DNA from 3 places in the Streptomyces sp. NPDC007264 genome. Region 3 is predicted to be linked to each of the others. Evidence: riboswitches for the same ligand, from Rfam matches in the RefSeq annotation. Region 3 holds a riboswitch; each other region holds the start of a gene.

Evidence for each region. A riboswitch is a leader RNA that binds a small molecule or an ion and turns the genes downstream of it on or off. The one in region 3 is predicted to bind cyclic di-AMP.
Region 1: another riboswitch for cyclic di-AMP. It lies ahead of ACFYMU_RS17955 (NlpC/P60 family protein); the one in region 3 lies ahead of ACFYMU_RS20775 (transglycosylase family protein).
Region 2: another riboswitch for cyclic di-AMP. It lies ahead of ACFYMU_RS15605 (peptidoglycan DD-metalloendopeptidase family protein); the one in region 3 lies ahead of ACFYMU_RS20775 (transglycosylase family protein).

What each region holds. Positions count from the first base shown of each region.
Region 1 is NZ_JBIAFD010000009.1:185,204-195,224, forward strand. Features, by position in the region: gene ACFYMU_RS17925 (SMI1/KNR4 family protein) at 1-195, opposite strand, end outside; gene ACFYMU_RS17930 (hypothetical protein) at 323-691, shown strand; gene ACFYMU_RS17935 (TniB family NTP-binding protein) at 806-2,239, opposite strand; gene ACFYMU_RS17940 (hypothetical protein) at 2,251-2,595, shown strand; gene ACFYMU_RS17945 (hypothetical protein) at 2,845-3,015, shown strand; gene ACFYMU_RS17950 (TnsA-like heteromeric transposase endonuclease subunit) at 3,270-3,752, opposite strand; gene ACFYMU_RS17955 (NlpC/P60 family protein) at 4,284-5,480, opposite strand; cyclic di-AMP (ydaO/yuaA leader) riboswitch at 5,489-5,658, opposite strand; gene pcrA (DNA helicase PcrA) at 6,145-8,676, shown strand; gene ACFYMU_RS17965 (M23 family metallopeptidase) at 8,735-10,021, opposite strand, start outside.
Region 2 is NZ_JBIAFD010000008.1:49,456-59,476, forward strand. Features, by position in the region: gene ACFYMU_RS15595 (MBL fold metallo-hydrolase) at 1-1,120, opposite strand, end outside; gene ACFYMU_RS15600 (SGNH/GDSL hydrolase family protein) at 1,451-2,236, opposite strand; gene ACFYMU_RS15605 (peptidoglycan DD-metalloendopeptidase family protein) at 2,487-3,341, opposite strand; cyclic di-AMP (ydaO/yuaA leader) riboswitch at 3,346-3,502, opposite strand; gene ACFYMU_RS15610 (alpha-galactosidase) at 3,808-5,880, opposite strand; gene ACFYMU_RS15615 (tyrosine-protein phosphatase) at 6,071-6,868, shown strand; gene ACFYMU_RS15620 (DUF6126 family protein) at 6,903-7,013, opposite strand; gene ACFYMU_RS15625 (helix-turn-helix domain-containing protein) at 7,047-7,667, opposite strand; gene ACFYMU_RS15630 (aspartate aminotransferase family protein) at 7,744-9,141, opposite strand; gene dxs (1-deoxy-D-xylulose-5-phosphate synthase) at 9,138-10,021, opposite strand, start outside.
Region 3 is NZ_JBIAFD010000011.1:198,754-208,774, forward strand. Features, by position in the region: gene ACFYMU_RS20745 (protein kinase) at 1-718, shown strand, start outside; gene ACFYMU_RS20750 (glycoside hydrolase domain-containing protein) at 884-1,711, shown strand; gene ACFYMU_RS20755 (SurA N-terminal domain-containing protein) at 1,849-2,505, shown strand; gene ACFYMU_RS20760 (nucleoside triphosphate pyrophosphohydrolase) at 2,578-3,600, shown strand; gene ACFYMU_RS20765 (cytochrome P450) at 3,754-5,106, shown strand; gene ACFYMU_RS20770 (transglycosylase family protein) at 5,285-6,280, shown strand; cyclic di-AMP (ydaO/yuaA leader) riboswitch at 6,478-6,644, shown strand; gene ACFYMU_RS20775 (transglycosylase family protein) at 6,649-7,344, shown strand; gene eno (phosphopyruvate hydratase) at 7,599-8,885, shown strand; gene ACFYMU_RS20785 (septum formation initiator family protein) at 8,986-9,465, shown strand; gene ACFYMU_RS20790 (DUF501 domain-containing protein) at 9,493-10,021, shown strand, end outside.

The DNA.
Region 1 (10,021 bases), on a different contig from region 3:
CAGTGTGGTCAGGAAGCTGCGGTAGGGATCGGGCAGTTCGATGTCGTGATCGGCCTCGAACTCGGCGGCCTTCGTGTCCGGCAGCGGGGGTTCGAGGCGGAACCGGTGCTTCTCTTCACCAAAGGAGTGGCTTCGCAGCGCGGCGTAGGGCACCTTGGCTAGTTTGCGTCGGATGCGGATGATCCGGGAGTCCATGCGAACTCTTCTCTCTGTCGTCCCGCAAACTACCTGCTCACTGGCCTGGGTGTCACCAGTGTGATCAGCTGCCCGCAAGCCAGTTGTGCCCGCCGTCGCGGGCTGGGATCCTCCCCAGGTGACCAGCATGAGCACGGAACTGCGTTCCGAGGCCGGATGGGACGGCCCTTACTATCGCGTCCGAACCGATGGCTTCGAGGCTTTCTTCCTCCCGAACCCTGGTGAGGTACTCGACCAGGTCTGCAACGTCGATGCTGAGGTTCACCTCCCAAATGGCTCACGCTGGAGTGCGACGATCTTCACAGTCGCCGAGGTCAGCCGGTTGATGAAGAGGTGGGAGGAGACGGGAGAAGCCGCAGGCGGCCGATGCTTCTGGTGCTCGGACGGGCTGATCGTTCGGGATCCCGGCATCCGAGGGATGGTGAGCGTGATCGCCGAGCTTCTCGCGTCTGGAGAGTTCGAAGGAGCCTTCCACCATCTGGACGACTCGGCTTGAGCTTGACGCTTCATGACTTTGCATCACCTTGAAACGCCGGATCGCCTTGAGCACCCCACGAGAGAGGTCTGAGACGGCCGCGTCAGGGTTCTCATTGAAGTCGCGGTTTCCTGGTCACGTCAGGTGGCAGCTGCCGGGGAGAGATGCCGAGACGCCGTGCCGCTTCTGCGGGCAACTGGGGATGGTCTCGCCAGTGCGGTGAGACGAACAATTCAGTGAGAACAACGGCTTCGGGATAGGTGGCCAGCTCGATTCGTGCGTCGGATGGACGGTATGGGTCGCCGAAGGGGTCCTCTCCCAGCACGTGGAGTCGATCGTGCCATCGCTGCTGAAGCGCCGGTGTGCTGGCATCGGCGGTGAACCAGGCTCGGTGATCTCTTCAATAAGGGAGGGCGGCAGTCGCAGACCCGGATCGCTGATCGTGCCGAGCGGAGGCATCGCGTGGACCAGCGAGGACACGCTCCGCCCGGTCAGGGCGGCCAGCCGGGGCAGCATCGAGGTCGTCCAATAGCCGACTCGGTTGTCATCTCGGCGATATCGGCGACCCGGGCCGATCAAGGACGAGAGGTGCCCGATGGTGAGGTGGTTCGCGTCGGCGAGCCGGTTCAGGTAGGAGCCGATCGTCTCGCCGCTAACGGGTGGTGGCGTGAAGGGGAGAACCCGCAGCCCGGTGATCACGCGGTTCGCTTCGAAGCGCGTGCGCGGCGCTGGCGTGCGCGGGGGAGGTTCTGCTGCTCGGCGCTCTCGTCCAGGTCGACACGCTCCAGAGAGGCGCGTGTGATCCTTTCCGTGCCGTCGAGCATGGCGTCCAGGGCTGCCTCCCGGACGAGGTGGGACAGGCTGCCGATCACGCCGCCCGTGCGGTCGTGCAGGTAGGCACTGAGTTTGAGCAAGGTGCCCGGCCGGTGCGCGTGCAGCCGTAGCGCTTCCTCCAGCGTCGCGACGAGCGACTGCCGAGCCGCCCGTTCTTCCGCGGTCTTGTGCCGGAACGGGCTGGTTGGGGATGAGGCTGTAGCGGCTGGCGATCTGTCCGCCGCGGCGTCCGGCGAACAGCCCGGTTCCCTCAACGTCGACGCCGGCCAGGACGAACGTCGCGGGGATGCGTTCGGAGAGGTACTTGATCTGGTCCGACGCCTCCGCACCGACCCGTGTGCCGATGTCGAGATTGTGCAGCTCGTCGATGAGGACGAGGCGGCAGCCGAGTGTGCAGAGCAGGTCGCAGACCCTGTTGGTGACTTCGACCTGGCTGTAGCGGGACGGCAGCGGCAGTCCGATGAACCGGGCGAACTCGATGGCCAGCATCTTCGGGGCCGCGGCCGGCGGGACCGTGACGTAGACGACCGGCAGGGCCTTCGGGGGGATCTCTCCCCGACGTCGCCCCAGTTGTTCGTAGTTCTTGCCCAGTTGGGTGATAGCGGTGGTCTTCCCGGTCCCGGCGAGACCGGAGACGATCAGTCCCCGGCGGGCCGAGTGCTGGTGCCGGTTGAGCAGGATGCGCTTGCGGCCGGTCGCTTCGGCATGGCGGATCGTCGGAGTCGAGACGATCACCAGCGGCCGACATGCGCAACGCGTCCGCCCACCCGGGCCGCATCGGCTCGGGCACCATCATCCGTGCCAGCAGCAGGGCGGCATCGACGGCCTTCGTGCCAGCCGGTCGAAGAACGGCCGCGCAGATCGTCCTCGACGCGACATCGGCAGCGATGGTCGATTCGACCCGGCCGGTCACCCCGTCGTCCAGGACAGCCAGCACGTCCAGCGGAGTGGTGTCGATCTGCACGATCTCGCCCGGCCGAGCCGCCATCGTCGGAGTGAACGGCGCCTCCGGCCGGCGGGCCAGCGACCGCCTGGTCGTGGCCGCATCGAAACTGTGCCGGCCCTCGGAAAGAACCTTGACCAGCCGGTAGAGAGTCGACCGAGGCGGGATGGGCACCACCCCCTCACCGTGACGTTCGGCCACCAGCCTTTCCGCCTGGCGCATCACTCGGCTCCGAGTGCCGGTCGACTTGTCCTCCTGATCGGCCAGCACCTCGACAAGGGCCTCCACCAGGCGTTCGTCGGCCCGCCCGGTACTTGGCATGGACAGTCGAGTGGCCCGCCGATCGACCAGACCCCAGACACCCGAGTCACGCCACCTCACCCTCATGCGGTGCAACGTGCGCTCCGAGACCGGTGTCCCCGAAGCGGTCAACTCGGCGGCCTTCGCGACGATCCGCTCGTTGATCGTGCGCCACTTCGGATCGAACTCCGGCTGGGGAGCCGTGCCCGGTGGTGAATCCGGAGGCACCCCGGTCTCGGTCTCGATCAGGTGGCGCTCGAAGAACTGAGCCTTGCGCACAGCAGGTTCAGGAACTGTGTCCAGCAATCCGAACGCCGGAAGCGCCGGGGTGTCCGGCTCGGAGTCGAGAAGCTCGAACCCGTTGGAGGCCATCAGGTGGCTGAACATCACCCACGATGGCGCCCCGCTGCTGTCGATCAGTCGGACCGTGGTTCCCGCGAGTCCGGCCACCGAATGGACCCGCCCATCGAAGCGAACGCGATCGCCAACGCGCAGAACCCCACGCGGGGGGACTTGCCTGCCTCATCGTTCCTCACTCCGGCTCACGAGGGTGCGGTCGCTCAGCGGGTAGGACAGGTCCGCAGTCAGCTGTCCGCACCACAGCAGGTGGAACACCACTGGGAGAACCTGGATGGGGTCGCCGACCGCTGCGGCCTGGGTCACCAGCGGTGCAGGGACGGCGAAGGCTGCGGTCACTGCCGCGTTCAGACCCGCCGACTCCCCATACCGGCGGTGGCGGTAGCCGGCCAGCCACCGCAGGTTCGCCGCCCGCACCGCGGGGATCTCCCCGGCCAGCCGGTAGGCCCAGCCCAGTTGTGAACACGCGAGGCGCATCGCGGCGAACGACGTGGCGGACCGGGCATCGACACGATCCTTCGGACGGCAGTCCAGCACCAGGCCCGTTCCGTCGTCCGCCCGTGCGAAGTAGTCCGGCGCGTGCGAGCGGCCACGGCCCGACGCCTCATCACGCCAGAACAACCAGAACGGCTGCGAAGCGAACCCCACGACCTGCGGATCAAGTCCAAGAGGATCGCGTGATCGCGCTCCAACCACGACTCGAACCCGACATGCCGCTCGGTCGCTGCCGCCCAGTACAGCCCGGGAAAGTGCCGCTGCCCTCGGTACGACGGGAAGTCCCGGACCGGAGCCGCCTTCTCGAAGGCCACCTCGGCCGCATGGTCCAGAGGCTTCCGTACCTCGACTCCGTGCGACAGCCAGGCCAGATCGAAATCCGACACCTGCGGCGGAGCGCCGCCCCTCAACGCTCGTAGCCCACCCATGAGCATGACCATCACGGATTCCGTGAGACAAGCCACCCAGAACGGGACGGAAGTCACCCCAGAGAGTGACAGCACTCTCGACGGCAGCCACCAAACCTGAGAACCGAGGCCGCCCAGCCCGGATTAATGAGACTCATCCAAGCTCAGCGAGACGGGACAGCCTTCGACTTCTTACTCTCGGTGATCTGTCGCCAACGACGAGCTGACGACAGATCACCGAGAATCCGACAGTTGTGGGGCGGCCTTGTACGCGGCCTCAGGCCGGCCGCACCACGCTGTGGATGATGGACGCGCCGGCGTAGTAGATGGACTCCTCGCGCACGTAAGCGCCCGGTTTGGGGGCGTGGATCATCATGCCGTTGCCGATGTAGATGCCGACGTGGCTGATGTCGTCGTAGAAGAAGATCAGATCACCGGGCCGGGCATCGGTGAGCGAGACCGTCGTGCCGGCGTTGACCTGGTCGTACGTCGTCCGCGGAAGCGTCACCCCGGCTGCCTTCCACGCGGCCTGGGTCAGGCCGGAGCAGTCGTAGGAGTCGGGCCCGGTCGCGCCCCACACGTACGGCTTGCCGATCTGCGCCCGGGCGAAGTCCAGCGCCTTCGCGGCCTTCGTCGCGTACGTGTCCGTGGACGTGGATCCCGTGGAAGTGGATCCGGTGGAGGTGGATCCGGTGGAGGTGGATCCCGTGGACGTGGAAGAGGACCCCGAGGTGCCGGTCGTCGTGCCCGAGGACGCCTGCTGCCGGGCCGCCTGCTGCCGTGCCAGCTCCTCCGCCTGACGCTGGGCCTCCTCCTGCTTCTTCTTCTCGATCGCGGCGAGCCGCGCCTTCTCCTCCGCGGTCAGGTCGGACAGCAGCTGCCGCGCGGTGGCGAGCTTCTTCTGGACGTCCGCCTTGGTCGTCCTGAGCTTCTCCTGCGACTCGGTGAGCGTCTGGAGGCTCTTGGTGGCCTCCCGCCGCTTCTGCATCGTCGTGGACTGCTCGGTGACGTACTCGTCGACCGCGTCCTTCTGGCGGCTGGTCAGCCGGCCCATCAGCTGGGTCTGGTCGAAGTAGTCCTGAGGCGAGTCGGCCAGCAGGAAGGTGGCCGTGTCGGGGGCCGCGGCCCCCGTGCGGTACTGCGCCGCGGCGAACGAACCCAGTTCGTCCCGCGCCTCGTTGAGCTTCTGGGTGCGCTTGGCGACGTCGTCGAGGAGCGTGTCGACGCGCTTGCGCTGCCTGGCCGTCTTCTCCTTGGCCGCGTTGTACGTGTCGGTGGCGGACTCGGCCTGGTGGTAGAGCTCGTCGACCTTCTTCTCGACCTCCTCGAGGCTCGGCCTGCCGTCGGTGGAGGGTGCGGCGTTCGCCGTCTGGGAGAGCAGGGCCACGGAGGTGAGGGCCGCCGTCGCGAGGACGGGAGTCCGTATGCCTGCGATACGCGTGCCCGAGGGGCGCGCCTTGCGGTGCGGCGCCATGGGAGGCGACTCCTTCCGTACACCGCCTACCGAGTTAGCTGTCGGGTTCGGGCGGGTGGTTCCGGAAGGTGTGCCCTACGGCCGTCCCCCGCGCGGCGGTCGGCCGATTCACCCCAAGGTCGGTTGGGTCCCCGGCTCCGGCTGCCCGCGGGCGCACCGGACTCGGCGGAGGCCGCGCGGCCCGGCGACCTTCGCCGGTGGGGGTCGTGCGGCCCGCCCGGAACCGTAGCCAACTGATGCGGCCCGTGTGAAGGTTGATGTGCGATATGCCCGATACATTTTCGTGACCTTGGTCGTGGGTGTGGTCTTCCTCGGTCAATGCGGAGGGGTCTGGGGGGTGTTGGCCGTTTCTCCCGGAGTCGGGTGGAGTCGGGCGGAGTCGGGCCGTGTGCCCGGTTCCCCGGGGCGCCGCTCGCGGCCGGTGTGCGGGCGGGAGGCTTCACGCCGTGGTGTCACCACCGGTCACGGCACGGCCCCGCACGGTGACACGGCTCGGGCGGGTGGCGGCGGAAGATCACCGGGCCCGGATCCGACCGGATCCGCATCCGCATCCGCATCCGGACCCGGACCCGGACCCGGACCCGGAGCCGGACCCGGATCCGACCGGACGGACTTCTCGGGGCGGCGACCGGTTGTCGGTGGGGCGGCCTAGACTCGGAGAGCGATGAGCAGCCTCTTTGACGACAGCTTCCTGGCGGACCTCAAGGGCACCCCGGCCCACGAGGAGGAGCCCCCGCCGCCCGACGACGATCACGGAGCGGAGCCGGTTCCGGACGATCTGTTCGGTGGGCGGTTCGACCTGCCGCCGGACCGCGACTCCCACTACCGCGACGGGGCGCCCCGCCCCGCCCTCGACGCGCAGGCGCTGATCGAGGGGCTGAACGAGAACCAGCGCGCGGCCGTCGTGCACGCCGGCTCCCCCCTGCTCATCGTGGCCGGCGCCGGTTCCGGCAAGACCCGCGTGCTCACCCACCGCATCGCGTATCTGCTGGCCCAGCGAGGCGTGCACCCCGGCCAGATCCTCGCGATCACCTTCACCAACAAGGCCGCGGGCGAGATGAAGGAGCGCGTCGAGCAGCTCGTCGGGCCGCGCGCCCACGCGATGTGGGTGATGACCTTCCACAGCGCCTGCGTGCGCATCCTGCGGCGGGAGAGCAAGAAGCTCGGCTTCACGTCCTCCTTCTCCATCTACGACGCCGCGGACAGCAAACGGCTGATGGCGCTGGTCTGCCGCGACCTGGACCTCGACCCCAAGCGTTTCCCGCCCAAGTCCTTCAGCGCCAAGATCTCCAATCTGAAGAACGAGCTGATCGACGAGGAGGACTTCGCCGCCGGGGCGGCTGGGGGCACCTCCCGCTCGAGCGGAGCCGAGAGTGGGGGAGGCTTCGAGAAGACCCTCGCCCAGGCGTACGCGCTCTACCAGTCACGGCTGCGCGAGGCGAACGCGCTCGACTTCGACGACCTGATCATGACCACGGTCAATCTGCTCCGCGCGTTCCCGGACGTCGCCGAGCACTACCGCCGCCGCTTCCGCCACGTGCTCGTCGACGAGTACCAGGACACGAACCACGCCCAGTACGCCCTGGTGCGCGAGCTCGTCGGCCCCGCGGGCGGCGGCCGGCCCGAGGACGTGCCGCCGGGCGAGGACGACCTGCGCCCCGCCGAGCTGTGCGTCGTCGGCGACGCCGACCAGTCGATCTACGCCTTCCGCGGCGCGACCATCCGCAACATCCTCCAGTTCGAGGAGGACTACCCGGACGCGACGACGATCCTCCTGGAGCAGAACTACCGCTCCACCCAGACGATCCTCAGCGCCGCCAACGCGGTCATCGAGCGCAACGAGTCCCGCCGCCCCAAGAACCTGTGGACCAACGCGGGCGCGGGCGCCCGGATCACCGGCTACGTGGCCGACACCGAGCACGACGAGGCCCAGTTCGTCGCCGACGAGATCGACCGCCTCACCGACCGGGGCGAGGCGCAGGCCGGCGACGTCGCCGTCTTCTACCGCACGAACGCCCAGTCCCGCGTCTTCGAAGAGGTCTTCATCCGCGTCGGCCTGCCCTACAAGGTCGTCGGCGGCGTCCGCTTCTACGAGCGCAAGGAGGTCCGGGACGTCCTGGCGTACCTGCGGGTGCTGGCGAACCCGGAGGACTCCGTCCCGCTGCGGCGGATCCTGAACGTGCCGAAGCGAGGGATCGGCGAGCGCGCCGAGGCGATGATCGACGCCCTCGCCCAGCGGGAGAAGGTCAGCTTCCCGCAGGCGCTGCGCCGCGTGGACGAGGCGTACGGCATGGCCGCGCGCTCGACGAACGCGGTCAAGCGGTTCAACGCGCTGATGGAGGACCTGCGGACGATCGTGGAGTCGGGCGCCGGACCGGCCACCGTCCTCGAGGCGGTCCTCGAACGCACCGGCTACCTGGCGGAGTTGCAGGCGTCGACCGATCCCCAGGACGAGACCCGCATCGAGAACCTCCAGGAACTCGCCGCCGTGGCACTGGAGTTCGAGCAGGAGCGCGGGGAAGGCGAGCCGGGCACGCTCTCCGACTTCCTGGAGCAGGTCGCCCTGGTCGCCGACTCCGACCAGATCCCCGACGAGGAGGACGGCCACGGCGTCATCACGCTGATGACCCTCCACACCGCCAAGGGCCTGGAGTTCCCGGTGGTCTTCCTGACCGGCATGGAGGACGGCGTCTTCCCGCACATGCGCGCGCTGGGCCAGACCAAGGAACTGGAGGAGGAGCGGCGCCTGGCGTACGTCGGCATCACCCGTGCCCGGGAGCGGCTGTATCTCACGCGGTCGGCCCTGCGCAGCGCCTGGGGGCAGCCCTCGTACAATCCGCCCTCGCGCTTCCTGGAGGAGATCCCGGACCAGCACGTGGAGTGGAAGCGCACCGGCGCCCCCTCCACCCCCGTCCCGGCGGGGCCGCTCTCCGGTGTGGCGGCGTCGCTGTCGTCGACCCGGTCACGGTCCTCGGCCGCGGGTGCGGCCGGTTTCGCCACCCGACGGGCAGGCGGCGCGACGGAGAAGCCGGTGATCTCCCTGGCGGTCGGCGACCGCGTCACGCACGACCAGTTCGGGCTGGGCACGGTGGTCGGGGTGAAGGGCACGGGAGGGAACGCGGAGGCGACGATCGACTTCGGCGACACGAAGCCGAAGCGGCTGCTGCTGCGGTACGCGCCGGTGGAGAAGCTGTAGGTCCCGGTCCTGCTCGGTGCTGGGCCGCGCCGGTCGGCGGGGCCCGCCGAGGAGTCGGTCAGGTCGGGTCCAGGCCGTGGCTGCGCAGCCAGGGCAGCGGGTCTATCGCGGCACCTCCGCCCGGCCGTACCTCGAAGTGCAGGTGCGGCCCGGTCGAGTTGCCGGAGTTGCCGGAGTATGCGATGGGCTGGCCGGCCTTGACTACGGAGCCCGACGGGACCCGGTAGCTGGAGAGGTGGCAGTACCACGTCTCCGTGCCGTCCTTCGCGGTCACGATCAGCATGTTGCCGTAGGCGCTGTTCCACTGGGTGCGGACGGTGCCGTCGGTGGCGGCCATCACGGTCGTGCCGTACGACACCGGGAAGTCGATGCCGGTGTGCACGGACATCCAGTTGACGCCTGCCTGCCCGAAGTAGGCGCTGAGCCCCCTCTGCAGGACCGGCAGCGCGAACTTGGGACGCAGCCGCTCTTTGCGGGCGGCCTCTTCCGCCGCCTTCCTCTTCTCGGCCACCTGCTGGGCCTTGAGGTCGATACGTTCCTGCGTGCGACTCGCCCGGTCCGCGAAGTCGTGCGCGCCCGCGGACAGGCCCTCGAGCTGGGAGTCCAGCTTGTTGTTGACGGCGGACGGTTTCACCGCGGTCGCGTCGGACGCGCTGGCCGTGGTCTCCTTGCCGTCGTCCCCGCCCACGTCGACGGTCGCGGCGGCGATGCCGGCGACCCCCATCACACACATCGAGGGCACGGCGACCGTCAGCAGCGCGGAACGCTTCGCCGGGCTGCGGCGCCGGGAACGGTTCGCGGACCGGGAGGCGGACCGCGGGGCCGGGACGAAGGCGACCTCTTCCTGGTCCTCCAGCAGGAGGGACGCCTCGGCGGACGCTTCGTGACCGGGATCCGGCTCGTCGTCCGAAGCGGCGGCGTGCTCGTACGGGACCTGCTCGGAGGAGTCGAAGGAGCCGAAGGACTCGAAAGATTCGAAGGACTCGAAGGAATCGGGGGATTCAGGGGCGTCCGCGGGGTGCTGATGCCGCGCCTCGTGCTCGGCGGCGTCGGCCGAGTTCCACTGCGTGGCGTCGTACGCGCCCGTGTCGAAGGAGTGCGTGCCCCATTCCCACTGCTGGGTCTGCTCCGGCTGTCGGCCGGCCTCGAGCCAGGCGTGTGCGTCCCACTGACCGGTGGCGTCGGGGGCCGCGGCCTGCGCGGGGATGCCGGCGAGCTGCTGATAGCCGGCCGCCCAGGCGGTCGTGTCATGGGACCCGGTGTCGTACGCGGCGTAGTGCTGGGCGGCGTACGGGTCGTAGGCCATCGTCTGGTGGCTGCCCGTGCCGAGAGTGGCGTCACCGCC
Region 2 (10,021 bases), on a different contig from region 3:
ACGTGCGGTTCAGCGGCAGGGACACATCCCGCCACCAGGGGTGCGTGGGAAGGTCGCCGGTGGGCTCGAAGGGCTGGCCCGGGACAGGCACGGCGACCGCCTGTCCGACGGCTCCGGCTGCGTCCGTCGTCCACTCCCCCGGCTCCGCCCACGGGTGCGGCGCCAGGTTGAAGGTGCCCCAGTGGATCGGGAGCATCACGCCGTGCGGCTGTCCGCCCTGGAGGTCGAGGTGGGCGCGCACGCCCTCCTCGGGGGTCATGTGGATGTCCGGCCAGAACTCCGAGTACGCCCCGATCTGGATCATCGTGGCGTCGAACGGACCGTGTGCGGCACCGATGTCCTCGAAGCCGTCGAAGTAGCCGGTGTCGCCACTGTGGTAGATGCGGTGCTCCTCGCCGGCCACGGACCACGACGCCCACAGCGTGTGCTGTCCGTTGCGCAGCCCGCGGCCGCAGAAGTGGCGGGCGGGCGTGGCCGTCAGGGTGATGCCGCCGACCTTCGTCGACTCGTGCCAGTCCAGCTCGCGGAGCCGGTCCGCGGCCACGCCCCAGTGCTCCAGGTGACCGCCGACGCCCAGCGGTATCGCGAACACGGTGTCCGTGTCCGCCAGGGCCCTGATGGTGGGCAGGTCGAGGTGGTCGTAGTGGTCGTGGGAGATGACGACCACGTCGACCGGGCCGAGCGCGGCCACGGGCAGGGGCACCGGGTGCAGCCGCTTGGGGCCCAGGAAGTCGAAGGGGGAACAACGGTCGCCCCACACCGGGTCGAAGAGCACCCGGTGTCCGTCGATCTCGGCGAGCACGCTGGAGTGCCCCATCCATGTCACCCGCAACCCGCTCGCCGGGGGGCGGGCCAGGTCGGCGTACGTGGTCGGGTGCACGGGGACGGTGCCGGCCGGAGCGCGCCGGAGACGGTCCTCCTTGCGGAAGTAGACCTTCGCCAGCTCCACCGCGGAATTGCCGGACGGCCGGATCCGGGTGCCTTCAGGGTTCACGAAGGCGCCGTTCGCGAAATGCGGCGATCTGCGGATCCGCTCCAGGCGTTCCCCGCTCGGGTCCACGCCGAACGCGACGGGCCGCAGCGCGCGGAGCCCGGAGCTCAGGGAACGGAAACCGGTCACGGCACCTCCAGTTGGAGTCGGGTCGGGCGTCCCGTACGGGCGGCCCTGTGGCAGCACCGGGCGGGCCGTGTCACAGCGCGCCCATGTCTCTCCAACCCCTCGCCGCACGTTCTTCTTCCGCATCCGGGAGCGGTGTTCGCGGCGCGGGTGCGGCAAGGCCCTCGCCCCGGCGAGGCGCCCGCCCCGCCGACCCCGGGTGCTCACGAAGCGGGGGCACCCGGTGCGTGGCCGCCGTGCGGGGGGGGTACGGGGCCGTTCCCGTTCGGTGGTGGGGCGGCGCGGACGGCCCGGGCGCGTGGCCCGGGCCGTACCTGCCGGTTGCCGTCGCGGTCAGACCGCCTGCGCGATCCTCGACTTGATGTCGTCCGGGGACAGGGTGCCCTTCGCCACGACGCGGTCGCCGGAGGACTCCCCGCGCAGCCGGCGCCCGATCCACGGGACCAGGTGCTCACGCGCCCAGTGGATGTCGTCGCGCCGCACCTCGAGCGTGCCGCGCGGGGGCAGCGGCGGCCACGGCTGGTCGGGGTCGGCGGGCACCTCGACACCGAGGACCTGGCCCGCTCTCAGGGCGACCCGGGTGTGCCCCTCGGCCGAGAGGTGGAGGCGGTCGTCGTCCCAGGCGCGCCGGTCCTGGACCGTCCTGAGCGACCACAGGTCGAGGACCGGGCAGCCGTACCGGTCGGCGATCGCCCGGACGTGCCCGTTGTAGGTGGCGATCTTCCCGCGCAGATGCTTGAGCACGGGCACGCCGCGCGTGTCGAAGCCGGTGGTCACCATGACGGTGCCGACGGCGGAGGCGAGATCGGCGACGGCGCGCTCGAAGCGCTCGGCGACGTCGTCGGGGTCGGTGCCGGGGCGGATGATGTCGTTGCCCCCGGCGCAGAAGGAGACGAGGTCCGGGGCGAGTCGGACGGCTTTCGGCACCTGGTCCGCGACGATCTGGTCGAGCAGCTTGCCGCGTACCGCGAGGTTCGTGTACTCGAAGTCGCCTTCCGGCCGCCGGTCGGCGAGGAGGACGGCGAACCGGTCCGCCCAGCCGACGAACTGCCCGTCGGGTCCGGGGTCGCCGACGCCCTCGGTGAAGCTGTCCCCCACCGCCACGTACGACCCGATCACTGATCTGCTGTCATTCTTCGAATCGTCTGCCACATCGGCTCATGATTCACCTCCGATGTGAGCTACGCGACCGTAGGAAGGGGTTGACGGGCGGTGAGAAAGACCACGGGGCGCATGCGGAACAAGCCTCTGCGTACGGTTGTTGAGCGACCCGCCGGAGCAAGGGCCGTCCTGCGCACGGGACACGGCTGAAGGCCGGCCCCCCGGGGAACGAGGGGTCCGGCCTTCGGGTCCGGCGGGCCGTTGCGGGTCAGCCGATGGACACGCCGTGCGAGCGCAGGTAGGCGACCGGGTCCACGTCCGAGCCGTAGTTCGGGGTCGTGCGGATCTCGAAGTGGAGGTGCGGTCCGGTGACGTTGCCGGTGGCGCCGGAGAGGCCGACCTGCTGGCCGCCGGCCACGGTCTGGCCGGCGGAGACGGACAGCTTCGACAGGTGGGCGTACTGCGCGTAGTAGCCGTCGGCGAGCCTGACGACGACCTGGTTGCCGTACGCGCCGCCCCAGCCCGCGGAGGCCACGGTGCCGGCGCCCACGGCCTTGAGGCTGCTGCCGGTCGGGACGGCGAAGTCGATGCCGGTGTGGTAGCCGCTCGACCACATGCTGCCCGCGACGTGGTACTTGGTGCCGATGGCGACGCCCAGGACCGGCATGCTGTAGCCGGTGGCGGCGGTCGCGGCCTTGGGAGCCGCCGTCGTCGTGGCCGCGGAGGTCTGGGCCTTCGCGGGTGACGGTGCGGCCGCGGCGGCGCCCAGCGCCAGCTTCTGGCCGGGGTGGATCAGCGACGGGTCGGAGCCGATGACCGTGCGGTTGTCCTGGTAGAGCTTCTTCCAGCCACCGGCGACGTGCTGGTCCGCGGCGATCGCGGACAGGCAGTCGCCGGGCTTCACCGTGTAGGTCTTGACGGCGACCGCCTTGACGGCGGCCTTCTTCGCTACCGGAGCCGCGGCCACGGCCTTGCCGGAGACGGTTGCCGCGGGGGCGGCGGCATGCGCGTCGGTGGCCCCCAGCAACGGCAGCGCGAGGGCGGCGCCACCGGTTCCGACAAAGGCCATGGAACGCATGAGGCGACGGGGCTTGGGACGGCGGTGCTTGCCTTTTGCAGGCATGTCGAATTCCTCTCCGGCGCCTGCGAGGTGAGCTGTCGGGTGCGGACTGGAGATGTCCGGTCGCGGCAGTGCGCGGCTTTACCCCTAGCCGTTCCGGAGACCGGAACAGGCGTCTTGCCTGTGGGTCCCCCGCTCCTGCCGGGCACGGGTAGAGGGTGTAAGCGCCGGGCGGCGGCAGGATTCGGCGTTCCACCCGGATCGAGGGGAACGTAAGCGACCCGGACGCATGGGGACAACCATCCGGTTTCCCCATTGGCCCATTTCTCTTGATCCATGCGGAAATTACCGGTGACCCTGTGTCGATACGAGATGCGGAGACATTCTCAATCGCCCCGAAAAGACGCCACAATTACGTGAACATGGCGACAGCGGAACGTCACAAATATGACGCTGCTCACGTATCGCAATTTCAGGGCGCCTCATTCCAGGCGGAGTTGGAATGAAGGCATCAATTCGGACAGAACACTCAGACGCGACACAGTCGGATAACCGTCGCATCGAGGTCACCCCGCAGGGCGGTCCGCAGTCCGTGATGCAGCAGCACCGCACCTCGATACACTTCGCCCGTTTCGCGGCATTCGTACCGTGCTTCCGGGTCAAGTCCGCGCAACCGCAGCGGAGCGACCGGCTCGCCGTAGTGCTGCGCCTGGAGCCAGGCGAGGACCACCGTCTCGTCCCCGAGCACGTACTGGACCGCGCTCAGCCCGCCCGCGGGAGGCCTCAGCCGGTACAGATCGCCGTGCTGGACGACGGGACGGATCTGCCGGTAGAGACCGACCCAGTCCCGCGCCTCGGCCAGCTCCGACTCGCTCCACTTCGTGAGGTCGCCGCCGACGCCGAGCACCCCGGCCATGGCACTCACGAACCGGAGACGCAGCGCGCTGACCCGCCCGTTGAGCTGCGTGTTCGGGCTGTCGGTGACCCAGGCGGCCATGACCCGGGCCGGATGGATCTGACTGAAGCCGTGCTGGATGGCGAGCCGGTCGAGCGGGTCGGTGTTGTCGGAGGTCCACACCTGGTCCGTGCGGCTCATGACCCCGAGGTCCACGCGTCCGCCGCCGCCGGAGCAGGACTCGAAGGCGACCGTGGGGTGCGCCGCCCGCAAGCGGTCCACCAGGGCGTACAGGGCGCGCACATGGTCGACCCACAGGCGTTGCGGATACGGGTCGCCGGGCCAGCCGGCATCGGTGAAGCAGCGGTTGAAGTCCCACTTCACGTAGTCGATCGGGGCACTGGAGAGCAGCCCGTCGAGCTGCCGCCAGAGATACTCCTGGACATCGTCGCGGGCGAGATTCAGTACGAGCTGATTGCGGAATTCTGTCCTGTTTCGCCCCTTTTGATGCTGTACCCAGTCGGGGTGTGCGCGGTAGAGGTCGCTGTCCGGATTGACCATCTCGGGCTCCACCCAGATGCCGAACTGCATCCCGAGGGCGTGCACGTGGTCGGCCAGAGGCGTGAGGCCGGACGGGAAGCGGTCGGGGTTGGGGCTCCAGTCGCCGAGTCCCGCCCGATCGCCGGTGCGGGCGCCGAACCAGCCGTCGTCGACCACGAACAGCTCGACGCCCATGGCCGCCGCCCGTCGTGCGAGCGCCCGCTGCTGCTCCTCGGAGATGTCGAACCCGGTGGCCTCCCAGGAGTTGTAGAGCACCGGCCGGTCCCGGTCCGCGTCCGGGATGACGTACGCCCGCTGGTACGCGTGCCAGGCGCGGCTCGCACCGCCGAGACCACCGTCGCTCCACAGTCCCTCGAAGACCGGAGCGACGAACGTCTCCCCCGCGGCCAGCCGCAGCAGTCCGGAGTCGTCGTACCCGGCACCGCCGGTGATCTGGACGCGTGCGTCCGGGAGTTGGGCCACCGCGATCCGCCAGGTGCCGGACCAGGCGAGCGCGCAGCCGTAGACCTCGCCGTGCTCCTCGGTCGCGTCCACGTCGAGCGCGACCCACGGCAGGTGCTGATGCCCGGTGTGGCCGCGCCGGCTGCCGATGACCTTCTCGCCGTAGGTGAGGGGCGAGCGCACGAGCCGGGACTCGGCCGCCCAGCGGCCGTGCAGCTGCGACAGCCGCCAGCCGTCCCGCTCGGGCAGGGTCCAGGTCGCGGAGTCGGCACGCAGGAGTTCGACGGGGCCGGGGCCCGTGTTGGCCAGGGTCACCCAGCGCTCGACCACGTCCCCGCGCATGCGGTAGTGGAGGGTGATCACGAGCCCGGCGTCGGTGAACCGCAGCCGCAGTTCCCCGCCGTCCGCCTCGTACCCCTCGAAGGCCCACTCGGTGCCCCGGCGCTCGTCGGTGCGGACCGACAGGGCGGGGCGGGCGAAGCGGGGACCGCCCTCGACCGGGTACTCCTCGTGGCCGTCGAGCGGGGACTCGAAGGGCCGGTACGGCGGTGCGGGCAGCGCGGCAAGGGCCTCGGCGTCGGCGAGGGCGATCCGCGGGCCCCAGTGCAGATGCAGCAGTTCACCGTGGCCGGCGACCCGGAGGCCGTAACTGCTCGTGGGCCCCGACAGCAGCCAGGTACGGTCGTCCGCGCCGATCTCCAACATCGAGCCCCCACATATCCGAACAGGTGCGATCAGGTCTCAACATCATCGGAGATGGAGCGGCCCGTCGGCAACGCTTCGGTCCAGGTTCGCTGCGGCGTCGGATCATCAATGATTGCCTGATGAACCCATGTCGTATCGTCGAAGGGCCCGCCGGCGAGCAGCGCCGGCGGACGGCTGGGAGGAGCCCCACGTGACGCAGCAGGTCCCGTCGACCGAGCCGGAGCTGGCCGGAGTGCGCAACTTCCGTGACGTGGGCGGTCTGCCGACCGTGGACGGACGGCGTGTGCGGCAGGGGGTGCTCTTCCGCAGCGGCCACCTCGCGCACGCGACGGAGAAGGACGCCACGTTCCTGGCCTCCCTCGGCCTGCACACGGTCTTCGACTTCCGCAACGCGGCGGACAAGAAGCTGGAGGGGCCCGACGTCGACCTGCCGGGTGTGCGGAACGTCAACCTCCCGCTGTCCGATCCGGCGGACGGCGCCGAGTTCTGGAAGATGGTCCGCGACGGGGACCTGGACCAGTTGCGCGAGCTCCTCTCGGACGGCAGGGCCGCCCGGCGCATGATCGTCTCGTACCGCACGATCATCAAGGAGCGCACGTCCGAGCACTCCCACGTGCTGCACGCGCTGGCGCAGGACAGCGTGCCCGCCCTGATGCACTGCGCGGCGGGCAAGGACCGCGCGGGTCTGTCGATCGCGGTGACCCTCCTCGCGGTGGGAGTCGAGCGCGAGGCCATCGTCGCCGACTACCTGGAGTCGAACGCCAGGCACCGCCGCTACAAGGTGCACCGCAACGGCTCGTCGGCCGATGCCTACTCCCCCGAGGTGATGGAGCTGATCAGCCCGCTGTTCGACGCCCGGGCGGAGTACCTGGCGGCGGCGTTCGAGACGGTCGAGGAGACCTGGGGCAGCGTGGACGTCTATCTGGAGCAGGGTCTCAGGATCACGCCCCGGCTGCGGGAACGGCTGCGCGAGCGGCTGCTGGACTGAGCCGCCCGCGCACCCGCCCGGTGGGCGGCACCGCCTACTTCGCGCCCACCGCGAACAGGAAGGAGAGGAAGGCGGCGAAGAGATGACCGGCCGCGATGTAGATGATCAGACGGATCCACAGGGAGCGGGGGAACCTGTCCTCGATCTCACCGGCTGGGGCGGGTCTCCGGGTGCTCGGTCATGGCGTCTCTCCAGGGGTGAGGCCCAGGCACAGCCCGGTCCGCGGGCTCTGCAGCAGGGTGTGGACGTAGAGCAGATCGGTCCCGTCCCGGTCGACGGCCGCCAGTCGGTGCGGGGTCAGCGAGTCGTAGTGCGCGCTGTCGCCCGGCCCGAGCACATGCGTGCTGTCGCCGAGCCGCAGCCGCAGCCGCCCCGTGAGGACGTACAGCCATTCCTCGCCGGGGTGGACGCGCACGATGTCGGCCTGGGGGCCGAAGGGGACGTGGACACGGAGGGCCTGCATCCCGCGGCCCGGCGCGCCCGCCTGCCAGTACGTCCAGCCGCCCGCCCTGGTGGGCTCCGTGTCGGCGGCGCGCACGACCGCGGCGCGGTCGGCGACGGTCTCGCCCAGCAGTTCGGAAACCGTCGTGCCGTACACACGCGCGAGCGCGAGTAGCATCGGCAGCGAGGGCTGGCGCTGCCCGGTCTCGAGGCGGGAGAGATGCGCGGGCGAGAGCCCCGCGTCGCGGGCCGCGGCCTCCAGGGTGAGCGAGGCGCGGCGACGCAGCGCGCGCAGCTGGGGCGCGACGACGAACAGGTCCTCGGCCGGCCCGGGTCCGGCCTCTTCGGGAGGGCTCATCCCTCCATTCAGCCCGAGTCTTGCCTCTCAGGCAAATTTTTTACCCATGAGGCAAGATCACGATGGCTGACGGCCGCTAGCGGTTCGCCACGGCCTGTTTGATCAGCGTTTTCCCGAAGTCCCACATGAGCCCGCCACCGTGCGCGTCGTCCATGACCGCGGTGAACGCCTCCACGAACCGGTCGACGTCCTTCTCACTGATGATCAGTGGCGGAATCAGCTTGATCACTTCCAGATGGTCGCCGGAGACCTGGGTGAGGATCCGGTGCCGTTGCAGCAGGGGCACCACGACCATCTGCGCGAACAGGCCCTTGCGGGCGGCCTGGAGCATGGCCCACCGGCTGCGCAGCCGCAGCGAGCTGGGCCGGCCGAACTCGATCCCGATCATCAGGCCCCGGCCGCGGACGTCGCTGAGCAGCTCGTACTTGTCGACGAGCGCCGCCAGCCGGGACTTCAGCTGCTCCCCGACGGCGCGGACGTTCGCCACGATCTGGTCGTTCTCCATGACGGAGAGGACCGCTAGGCCCGCCGCCATCGCCTGCGCGTTGGATCCGAAGCTCGCCGAGTGCACGAGCACCCGGTCCATGGACGAGTAGACCTTCTTGAAGATCCACTCCTTGCCGAGGGTGGCACCGACCGGCACATAGCCGCCGGAGAGCGCCTTCGCCACGCACACCAGGTCCGGCTCCACGCCGTTCTCGTGCTGATAGGCGTAGAAGTCACCCGTTCGGCCGAGGCCGGTCTGCACCTCGTCCGCGATCAGCAGCGCCTTGTGCCGGTGCAACAGCTCCTGGGCGGCCGCCAGATAGCCGGGCGGGGTCTCGTGGACGCCCTTGCCCTGGATCGGCTCGACGATGAGCGCCGCCACGTCTCCCTGGGCCAGCTCCCGGGCGAGCGCGTCGAGGTCGCCGAGCGGAACCGCGGTGTCGGGCAGCAGCGGGGCGAAGCCGTCGCGGAAGCCCGACTCGCCGTTCACGGACAGGGAACCGGTGGTCAGTCCGTGGAAGGCGTGGGCACAGTAGAGGATCCGCGGCTTGCCGGTGGCGTACCTGGCGAACTTCAGTGCGGTCTCCACCGCCTCCGTCCCGCTGTTGCCGAAGAACACCCGGTCCAGGTGCGGGCTGTGGCCGAGCAGCCGCTCCGCCAGCAGTCCGGGCAGCGGCTGGCAGTCGAAGCGGGTGAGGTCGGCGAGCTGCGCGTCCAGCACGTCGTGCAGCGCCCGGCGGACGACGGGGTGGTGGCGGCCCAGGCCCATCACCCCGAACCCGGCCAGCATGTCCAGGTGGTCGTTGCCGTCCGCGTCCCAGAAGTGGGCGCCCTCGGCCCGCTCGTAGACCTTGTCGAAGCCGATGGTGTGCAGCATGCGCGGAAGCTGGTGGTTGAGGTACTTCGCGTGCAGCTCGTAGCGCTCGGCCCCGCGCTCGGCCAGGAGCGCGCCGAGGTCGAACTCCCGGTTCCCGGACTGGGTGGTCATTGCTTTGTCTCCTTGGACGGCTCATCCTCGGCGGTCGCGGCCAGTGGGGGTGCCCCCCGTTCGAAGAGCTCGGGGGAGCCTGCCGGGCGCCGCGACGGGGTGGACGTCGCCTGCCGGGGCACCAGGCAGGCGCTGATCCGCCCGGCGATCTCGACGGGTGTGAGACCGATGTCGGCGAGCACCTCGCCGCGCTTGGCGTGCGCGAGGAACTGCTCGGGGATGCCGAACCGCCGCACCGGTACGTCGACATCGGCGTCCCCGAGCGCCAGCGCGACGGCGGAACCGACGCCGGCGGACCGGCTGTTGTCCTCGACCACGGCGACGATCCGATGCTCGGCGGCCAGCCCGGGCAGCGAGGGGTCGACGGGCTTGACCCACCGCGGGTCGACGACCGTGCAGCCGATGCCCCGGGCCTGAAGCAGGTCCGCCGCCTGGAGGCAGACGGGTGCCATCACACCGACGGCGACCAGGAGCACCTCGGGCCGGTCGGCGCGGTGCAGGACGTCCAGGCCGCCCACCCGGTCCACCGCGGGGAGAGCGGGGCCCACCGATTCCTTCGGGAAGCGGACCAGGGTCGGCGCGTCGTCGACCGCGACCGCCTCGCGCAGCTGCGCCCGCAGCTGGTCGGCGTCGCGCGGCGCCGCGATCCTGAGGCCGGGGACGACCTGCAGGACCGACATGTCCCACATGCCGTTGTGCGAGGGCCCGTCCACGCCCGTGACCCCGGCCCGGTCCAGGACGAACGTGACCCCGCAGCGGTGCAGGGCGACGTCCATCAGGAGCTGGTCGAAGGCCCGGTTGAGGAAGGTCGCGTAGACGGCGACGACGGGATGCAGTCCGCCGGTCGCGAGTCCGGCGGCGGACACCGCCGCGTGCTGCT
Region 3 (10,021 bases):
GACGTACGAGCACCTGCTCCCGCTCCTTCCGGCGCGCGGCATGCCCACGGGTGCCCCCCTCGACCCCACGCGCCCCTTCCTCCGCCCGCACGCGCCGTGGCCGGACCGCGCCCGTACCCCGGCGCCCCAGCCGCAGCCGGCACCCGCGGTCGAGAAACCCGATGTCGCGGGCGCCGTCGAGGAGGTCAAGCGCCTTCTCGGCCAGGGCCGCATCACCCAGGCCGTCGACATTCTCGGTGCGATCCTCCCGGCGGCTGCGGCCCAGCACGGCGAGCACTCGCCGGTCGTCCGCACCCTGCGCAAGCAGTACGCGGCCACCCTCATGGACGACGGCCAGTACCGGCGCGCCCTGCCCGAACTGCGCCGCCTCGCCGACGAACGCGCCACCGAGGCGGGCCAGGCCGACCCCCAGGCCCTGCGCTTCCGCTACGACGCCGCGCAGTGCCTGGAGCAGCTCGGCGAACCCGCTGCGGCGCTCGCCGAGTACCGCTCGCTGCTGCCGTACTACGAGAACCAGTACGTCGCGGGCGATCCCGAACTCGCGCACGACGTCCGCCGTCGCATCGGGCACCTGCTCCTCGCCCTCGGCGACCGCGCGGCCGCCCACGAGACCCTCGTACGGCTCCTGCACGACGTGGAGCGACTGCGGGGGCCCGGCCATCCGCTGGCCGGGGACATCCGCCGGACCCTGCAGTGGCTGGGGCAGGTGCGCGGCTGACAGGCGCACGGGGCACCCGCTCTTACGGTGCCCTGAAGGAATCTTGTGCGCCCGGAGGGATTACCTTTTCCACGCGCGGACCCGACGTCCGTCACGTTGCGTTCGTTCGAGTCATCGACCGGCATCGCACAACACCGACATCGCACAACCAGGGGTGGGGCCTTCATGTCGAGCCATCGGCTGTCCAGGAAGCGCAGATACATCGCGTGGGCCGTGACCGGGGCCGCCGTGGTCGCCGGGGCCGGGGTCGCCGCGCAGACGTCGATGGCGGCCACGACATGGCCCGCCCAGCGCACCTTCACCGGGCGCGCGTTCGACACCTGCACCGCGCCGTCGCAGGCCGCGATGAAGGCGTGGCACACCGGGTTCTACGGGGCCGCCGCCGTGTACGTGGGCGGCAAGAACCGCGGCTGCAACCAGCCCAACCTGACCGCGTCCTGGGTGAAGTCGGTCAGCTCCATCGGCTGGAAGCTCATCCCGATCTACGTCGGCGCGCAGCCGCCCTGCCAGACGAGCTCCAACCCCGAGAAGCTGACGGCCTCCACCGCCGCCTCGCTCGGCGCGAGCGACGCCTCCGACGCCGTGGCCAAGGCGTCGGCGCTCGGCATGAAGGCGGGCAGCCCGATCTACCTCGACATGGAGCCGTACGACATCACCGACAAGGCGTGCAACGACGCCGTGCTCACCTACGTGCGCGCCTTCGACAAGGGCCTGCGCGCCAAGACGTACCGCGCCGGCTTCTACGGCTTCGCGAGCTCCAGCGCCAAGGCCGTCGCCACCGCGACCGACCGCACCGATCTGCCGGGCAACCTCTGGTACGCCCTGTGGGACAAGACGTACACCACCACCACGGACTGGCCGTTCGGCTCCGGCCAGTACACGGACCACAGCCGCGGCCACCAGTACCTGGTCAACAGCAAGGAGACGCGCGGCGGTTACACGATCACGGTGGACCGGGACGCCTGGGACGGGCCGGTGGCCATCACCGGCTGACAGCGGGGCGGGTGCGGACGGTGCCGGATGCCCGGGCGAATCGTTGGCCGAATGGGTTGGCCGGAGCCTGTTCACTGCCTACTATCGATCATCGCAAGACTTTGTGCACCGTCGCACAATCTCCTGGGGAGGCTACCTTGCACCGCCGTCGCACCGCGATCGCCCTCAGCGCCGCTCTGGCCGCGGTCCCTCTCCTCAGCGCCTGCGGTGGCGCGCCGCATCCGGGCGCCGCAGCCGTCGTCGGGGGACAGCGGATCACGGTCACACAGCTGGAGAGCCGGGTGAACGAGGTGCGCGCGGCTCAGCGCGCCGCGGCCCCGGACGACACCCAGTACCAGCAGACGCTCGCCCGGACGGGCACCCTCACCCGGGACACGCTGCACAGCCTGGTCCTCGACCGGGTGCTGGACCGTGCCGCCAGGAACGCGGGCGTGCGCGCCACTCCTCAGGACGTGCAGCGGATGCGGACGACCCTGGAGCAGCAGGCGGGCGGCGCGAAGGCGCTGCAGTCGGCCTGGCTGCAGCAGTACGGGGTGGCTCCCGAGCGCATCGACGACAGCCTGCGCACCGAGGTCGAGGCGCAGAAGCTCGCCGCCGCGCTCGGCGCCGACATGAACACGACCGACGGCAAGGCCGCCTTCTGGAAGGCGATGTCCGAGGCGTCGAAGCAGCTCCGCATCGACCTGAACCCGCGCTACGGCACGTGGGACGTGGAGAAGAGCACCCGGGTGGACGCGAAGACGCCGTGGGTCAAGCAGGTCACGGGGGCGGAGACGCCGCCGCAGACGGCGTGACGCGCGCCCGGCGCTCGGGCCGGGCCTGTGGACGACCGTGGGTCTGTCGGTGACGTGGGTTACGTTCGAAGGGTGAACGCAAGCAGCCCGCACGGCGAAGGTTCGTACGGAACCTCCGCCTCCGCCGCCCCCGCACCCGACGTCGCCCCCGGTCGTGTCGTCCTGCTCACCACCAGCCACCGGGTCGCGCCCGGCCTGCTGTCCTGGCCCGCCTGGCAGGCGCTGCACGGTGCCGACCGGGTCCTGTGCGCGGACGGCGCGCACCCCCAGCTGCCCTATCTGCGCGAGGCGGGCATCACCGTCGAGGAGACCGCCCCGACCGCGCGGGAGCTGGTCGACGCCTGCGCCGGCGGTCGCACCGTGGTCGTGGTCGCGACCGGCGAGGGCGAGCCCCGCCTCACCGACGGCCTGGCCGGGCTGGCGGGCTCGGGACGGGTGCGGATGCCGGAGCTGGAGCTGCTCCCCGCGTCCTACGACCTGCCGGGCGCCCGCCTCCTCGACCTCGTGCAGGTCATGGACCGCATCCGCGCCGAGTGCCCCTGGTCGTCGCGGCAGACCCACGAGGGCCTGGCCAAGTACGGCATCGAGGAGGCGTACGAGCTGGTCGAGGCCATTGAGGAGGGCGACCGCGACGAACTGCGCGAGGAGCTGGGAGACGTCCTGCTCCAGGTCGTCTTCCACGCCCGGATAGCCGAGGAGGACCCGGACGCCCCCTTCTCCGTCGACGACGTGGCGGGCGGCATCGTCGCCAAGCTGATCCACCGTCACCCGCACGTGTTCGGCGACGAGACCGCGACGACGCCGGAAGAGGTCAAGGAGCACTGGCTGCGCACCAAGGCGGTGGAGAAGCAGCGCACATCCGTGACGGAGGGCATCCCCCTGGGCCAGCCGGGACTCGCCCTGGCGGCGAAGCTCGCCTCACGGGTGCGGACGGCGGGCCTCGACGTCCCGCTTCCCCGGGGCGAGGGGATCGGCTACGAGCTGCTCGCCCTCGCGGTGCGCGCGGAGACGGAGGGCGTGGACCCGGAGGCGGCCCTCCGGGCGGCAGGGCGGGCCTACCGGGACGCCATCCGGGCGGTGGAGAGCGGGGGCTGAGCATCGCCGCGGCCGGCGGCCGGAGTTCCCAGGGGCCGGGGGCCCTGGTCGCCCCGACCGTGCGGCAGTCCGCACCCGCCCGCCCGGCGAGGCCGGGGGCGGGGGCGGTGACCCGTGGGCCGTGCGGTCCGGCCCGCCGGATACCGTCGAGGTGTGACCACCCAGCCCCAGCCGCCCGCCCCCACCCATGGCCCGGACCCCGGACTCTTCACCTGGGAGTTCGCGGCCGACCCGTATCCCTCCTACGCCTGGCTCCGCGAGCACGCCCCCGTGCACCGGACCAGGCTGCCCAGCGGCGTGGAGGCCTGGCTGGTCACCCGATACGCCGATGCCCGGCAGGCCCTCGCCGACCAGCGGCTCAGCAAGAACCCGGCGCACCACGACGAGCCCGTCCACGCCCGGGGCAGGACCGGCATCCCGGGTGAGCGCAAGGCCGAGCTGATGACGCACCTGCTCAACATCGACCCGCCGGACCACACCCGGCTGCGCCGGCTCGTCTCCAAGGCGTTCACCCCCCGGCGCGTCGCCGAGTTCGCGCCCCGTGTGCAGGAACTGGCCGACCGGCTCATCGACGGCTTCTCGGGCCGCGGACACGCCGACCTCATCCGCGAGTTCGCCTTCCCGCTCCCCATCTACGCCATCTGCGACCTGCTCGGCGTGCCCGGCGAGGACCAGGACGACTTCCGGGACTGGGCGGGAATGATGCTGCATCTTCCCGGGGACGCGCCCCCGGACCCCCGCGGGCACGGCAAAGGCCCGCGGGGCGGGGTCGCACGCTCCGTCAAGAAGATGCGCGGATACCTCGCGGACCTCATCCACCGCAAACGCGAGGCCCTGCCCGGCACTCCGGAGCCCGGTGAGGACCTCATCTCCGGGCTCATCCGCGCCTCCGACCACGGCGAGCACCTCACCGAGAACGAGGCCGCCGCCATGGCGTTCATCCTGCTGTTCGCCGGGTTCGAGACCACCGTCAACCTCATCGGCAACGGGACGTACGCCCTCCTCACCCACCCCGGGCAGCGGGCCCGCCTCCAGGCGTCCCTGGCCCGTCACGAGCGGGACCTCCTCGCCACCGGTGTGGAGGAACTCCTGCGCTACGACGGCCCGGTGGAGATGGCGACGTGGCGGTTCGCCACGCAGCCGGTCACCATCGGAGGGCAGCACATCGCCCCCGGCGACCCCGTCCTCGTCGTCCTGGCCGCCGCGGACCGGGATCCGGAGCGGTTCGCCGACCCCGACGCCCTCGACCTCTCCCGCCGCGACAACCAGCACCTCGGATACGGGCACGGCATCCACTACTGCCTCGGCGCGCCCCTCGCGCGTCTGGAGGGACAGACCGCGCTCGCGACGCTCCTCACCCGCCTCCCGGACCTCCGACTCGCCGTGGATCCGGGCGATCTGCGCTGGCGGGGCGGGCTCATCATGCGCGGACTGCGCACGCTCCCCGTGGAGTTCGCCCCCGTGCCCGGCACCGGCCACGGCCCTGCGGGCGGCCGCTCCCGGTGACACGGCCAAAAGACCGAGGACCGCGGGAAGCTGACATTCCCTCAACTCTGTGATCTTCACGTGATCTGCGCTGCATTGACTTGTGACAGGCGTTCGAGTGCCGATACGTTCACGCAGCAACACGGCGGTGCGCCACGGCCGCCGCGTTGGTCACTGCTGTCACGTGAAAGGCAACCGCATGCTCTCCGGGACCGGTCGTCACCGTCGCCCCCGCCAGGCTCCGGCTCTCCTCGTCGCGGCGGGAGTGACCGGATCAGCGATCGCCATCCCGCTCCTCGGCGCCACCGGTGCGAGCGCGGCCAGCGGCACGACCTGGGACCGGGTCGCGGAGTGCGAGAGCGGCGGATCCTGGAGCGCCGACACCGGCAACGGCCGCTTCGGCGGACTTCAGTTGTCGCAGGGCGACTGGGACGCGTACGGCGGTCTGGACTACGCCCCGCGCCCCGACCAGGCCAGCCGCTCGCAGCAGATCGCCGTCGCCGAGAAGATCCTCGCCGACCGGGGCGTCTCGGTGTGGCCGGGCTGCGGTCTGCTCTCGGGCCTGGACAAGGACACGGCCTCCGCCCGCGTCGACACCGGGGTGGCCGGCGATGCCTCCGGCGGCGGTTCGGCGGCGGACTCCGCTGCCGACTCCGGTCTGTCCGAGTCGTCCGGCACATCCGTATCGAAGGGTTCTTCTCCGACTTACCCCTCTTCTCCCTCCTCTCCCTCTTCGTCCCCTTCCGGAGCCTCGCTCACCGATTCCGGAAAGAGTGCGGCGAATGCGGCTGAATCAGGCGATTCCGATGACTCGCTCGCCAATACGACGAAGGGCGATGACTCGGACAAGTCCGGGCAGAGTGGGGCCGCTTCGGAGAGCGAGGAATCCGAGGACCCGGGCGTGGGCCGTCATCGCGGGGACAGTGCCGACGAGGGCGCCCTGGACGGCCGTACCGGCGATGCGGCGGGCCGGCATGCCTCGCGCGACTCGTCCGACCCGCGGGACGCGGACGACGACTCGTACACCGTTCGCCCCGGGGACAGTCTCGCGGGCATTGCCGACTCGCTCGACCTCACGGGCGGGTGGAGGGCGCTGTACGACGCGAACAAGCAGACGGTCGGCATCGATCCCGACCTCATCCTCCCCGGTCAGAGCCTTGCGCTCGATGCCGACGCGACCGCTGGGCGGTCCTGAACTGCCGTCGTCTCGACGACAGTTCACGCCCCACTTCATGTGATATGTCCTGTTTGGTGAAAGTGAGAGATGGGTCTCACTCGCCCTGATCAGCTTTGAAATTCGGTGGATCGACTGCTTACGGTCATGCCGCTCGCCACAGCGGGCTCCGACGGCCGCCACGCCTAATCCTGCCAGTGGCCGCACGGGAACAGTCGTCGCGTCAAGCGCCGTAGGCAGGAGCGGGGGACCCAAGGTAAGTGCCGTGCCCGGACGTTGACCGGGGACGGCTTGGGGTGAAGCCGCGCGCCCTGACAAGCGCGGCCGGGCAACTCAACCGGCCCGAACCCGACAGCTCACCTCGCAGGCGTCGGTGAGGGGAACGAACCATGCTGTGTTCCGGCAACGGCAAGCACCGCCGCCCGTCCAAAGCCACCCGTGTCATCGCGCTCGCCGGAGTCACCGGCGCCGCCATCGCCGCCCCGCTGCTCGCGGCCGGCAACGCCTCGGCCGCCACCGCCGCCGAGTGGGACGCCGTCGCCCGGTGCGAGTCCGGCGGCAACTGGTCCATCAACACCGGCAACGGCTTCTACGGCGGCCTGCAGTTCACCAACTCGACCTGGGCCGCGTTCGGCGGCACCGCCTACGCCTCGCGTGCCGACCTGGCCACCAAGGCGCAGCAGATAGCCATCGCCGAGAAGGTCCTCGCGGGCCAGGGCAAGGGCGCCTGGCCGGTCTGCGGCAGGGGCCTGTCCAGCACTCCCTACGGCGGCGCCGTGACCGGCGGCTCGTCGAGTGCCGCCAAGGCCGCGCCCCGCCCCGCCGCGCAGCAGCAGTCCTCCCGGTCGGCCGCGCGCCCGGCCGCCCCGAAGGCCGCTCCGAAGGCCGCCGCCCCGGCCGCCTCGAAGGTCGCGAAGGTCGCGAAGGGCGACGGCGAGTACACCGTCGTCAAGGGCGACACCCTCAGCGGCATCGCCGCCGAGCACGACGTCAAGGGCGGCTGGCAGAAGCTGTTCCAGCTGAACAAGGGCGTCGTCAAGGACGCCGACCTCATCTTCCCGGGCCAGCGGCTGCACCTGAAGTGACGGTGTGAGGGCGGCCCCCGCCCCACAGGCTCCCCGCTCCGGTGCGTTTTCCCCCGAACGCTCCGGAGCGGGGCTTTTTTCCTGCGCGTCCCGTGATGTTCGCCGCCTCTTTCCCCAGGCCCTTTGTTCAGTGCAGGAACAATGTGTACCGTCACTCTGTCCACGGGACGGTCGGTCGGCTTCCGGCATCCCGGGGACGGTTAGTCTCTAGTCGCAAGGTGCCCCGCACCCTCAGCGTCACATCCACGAAGGAGATGCTCGTGCCGTCCATCGACGTCGTCGTAGCCCGGGAAATCCTGGACTCCCGAGGCAACCCCACGGTCGAGGTCGAGGTCGGCCTCGACGACGGCAGCACGGGTCGTGCCGCCGTCCCGTCCGGCGCCTCCACCGGGGCCTTCGAGGCCATCGAGCTGCGCGACGGCGACCCGAACCGCTACCAGGGCAAGGGCGTCGAGAAGGCCGTGCTCGCGGTCATCGAGCAGATCGGCCCGGAGCTGGTCGGCTACGACGCCACGGAGCAGCGCCTGATCGACCAGGCGATGTTCGACCTGGACGCCACCGACAACAAGGGCTCCCTCGGCGCCAACGCCATCCTCGGTGTCTCCCTCGCCGTCGCCCACGCCGCCTCCGAGGCCAGCGACCTGCCGCTGTTCCGCTACCTGGGCGGCCCGAACGCGCACCTGCTGCCGGTGCCGATGATGAACATCCTGAACGGCGGCTCGCACGCCGACTCCAACGTGGACATCCAGGAGTTCATGATCGCCCCGATCGGTGCGGAGTCCTTCTCCGAGGCCCTGCGCTGGGGCGCCGAGGTCTACCACACCCTCAAGAAGGTGCTGAAGAACAAGGGTCTGTCCACCGGCCTGGGCGACGAGGGCGGCTTCGCCCCGAACCTCGGCTCCAACCGCGAGGCCCTCGACCTCATCCTGGAGGCGATCAAGGAGGCCGGCTACGCCCCCGGCCAGCAGATCGCCCTCGCCCTCGACGTCGCCGCCTCCGAGTTCTACAAGGACGGCAAGTACCTCTTCGAGGGCAAGGAGCGCTCCGCCGCCGAGATGACGGAGTACTACGAGGAGCTCGTGGCGGCCTACCCGCTGGTCTCCATCGAGGACCCGCTGTTCGAGGACGACTGGGCCGGCTGGAAGGTCATCACCGACAGGCTCGGCGACAAGGTCCAGCTCGTCGGCGACGACCTGTTCGTCACCAACCCCGAGCGCCTGGCCCGCGGCATCGAGGAGGGCACCGCCAACGCCCTGCTCGTCAAGGTCAACCAGATCGGCTCGCTGACCGAGACCCTGGACGCCGTCGAGCTGGCCCAGCGCAACGGCTTCAAGTGCATGATGTCCCACCGCTCCGGCGAGACCGAGGACGTCACCATCGCCGACCTGGCCGTCGCCACCAACTGCGGCCAGATCAAGACCGGCGCCCCGGCCCGCTCCGAGCGCGTGGCCAAGTACAACCAGCTGCTGCGCATCGAGGAGATCCTCGACGACGCGGCGGTCTACGCCGGCCGCAGCGCCTTCCCGCGCTTCAAGGGCTGAGCGAGCAGGGCCACGCCTTAGCCAGTCGTCCGTACGTCCCCGTACTCGGTCCCGTACCGTGTGCGGGGACGTACGTACGTGTGAAGGGGAGGCGGGAGAGATGGCCGTGAAGGACCGCGACCGGTTCTCCACAGCGACCAGGCTGAGGCTGCTCGGCGAGCAGACGGCGGCCCGGGTCTACCGCTCCCAGAACAGACGGCAGGCCCACCGCTCCCGGCTCACCGGCCGGGCCGCCCTGCTCGCGCTCGTCCTGTGCTCGCTGATCGTGGCGCTCGCGTACCCGATGCGCCAGTACGTCTCCCAGCGCGCGGACATCGCCGACCTGGAGCGGCAGCAGGAGCAGGCCCGCCGGCGGGTCGAGCAGCTGCGCGACCTCAAGGCGCGCTGGCAGGACGACGCGTACGCGGAGCAGCAGATCCGGCAGCGGCTGCACTACGTGATGCCGGGGGAGACCGGGTACGTCGTGATCGGCCCGCGTCCCGCCGAGCAGCCGCGCACGGACCGGACGACGTCCCTGCGCCCCTGGTACGCCAACATCTGGTACGGCGTCGACACGTCCGACGCGTCGTCCGGCAAGTGAACCGAGAAAGACAGCCTGAAAGCAGCCATGGAAATCCCTCCGCCGCCCACCCCGCGCACCGAGCCCACGGACGCGGACGTCCAGTCCGTCACACAGCAGCTGGGCCGCGCGCCGCGCGGGCTGCGTGCGATCGCGCACCGGTGCCCGTGCGGGCAGCCGGACGTCGTGGAGACGGCGCCGCGGCTCCCCGACGGGACACCGTTCCCGACGACGTACTACCTGACGTGCCCGCGTGCCGCCTCGGCCATCGGCACGCTGGAGGCGAACGGCGTCATGAAGGAGATGACGGACCGGCTGGCCACCGACCCGGAGCTGGCCGCCGCCTACCGGGCCGCGCACGAGGACTACATCGCCCGTCGTGACGCCGTCGAGGTCCTCCAGGGCTTCCCGAGCGCGGGCGGCATGCCGGACCGGGTGAAGTGCCTGCACGTGCTCGTGGCGCACTCCCTGGCCGCGGGCCCGGGCGTCAACCCGCTCGGCGACGAGGCGATCGCGATGCTGCCGGAATGGTGGCGCAAGGGGCCGTGCGTGACGCCCGCGGGACCGCCGTCCGGTG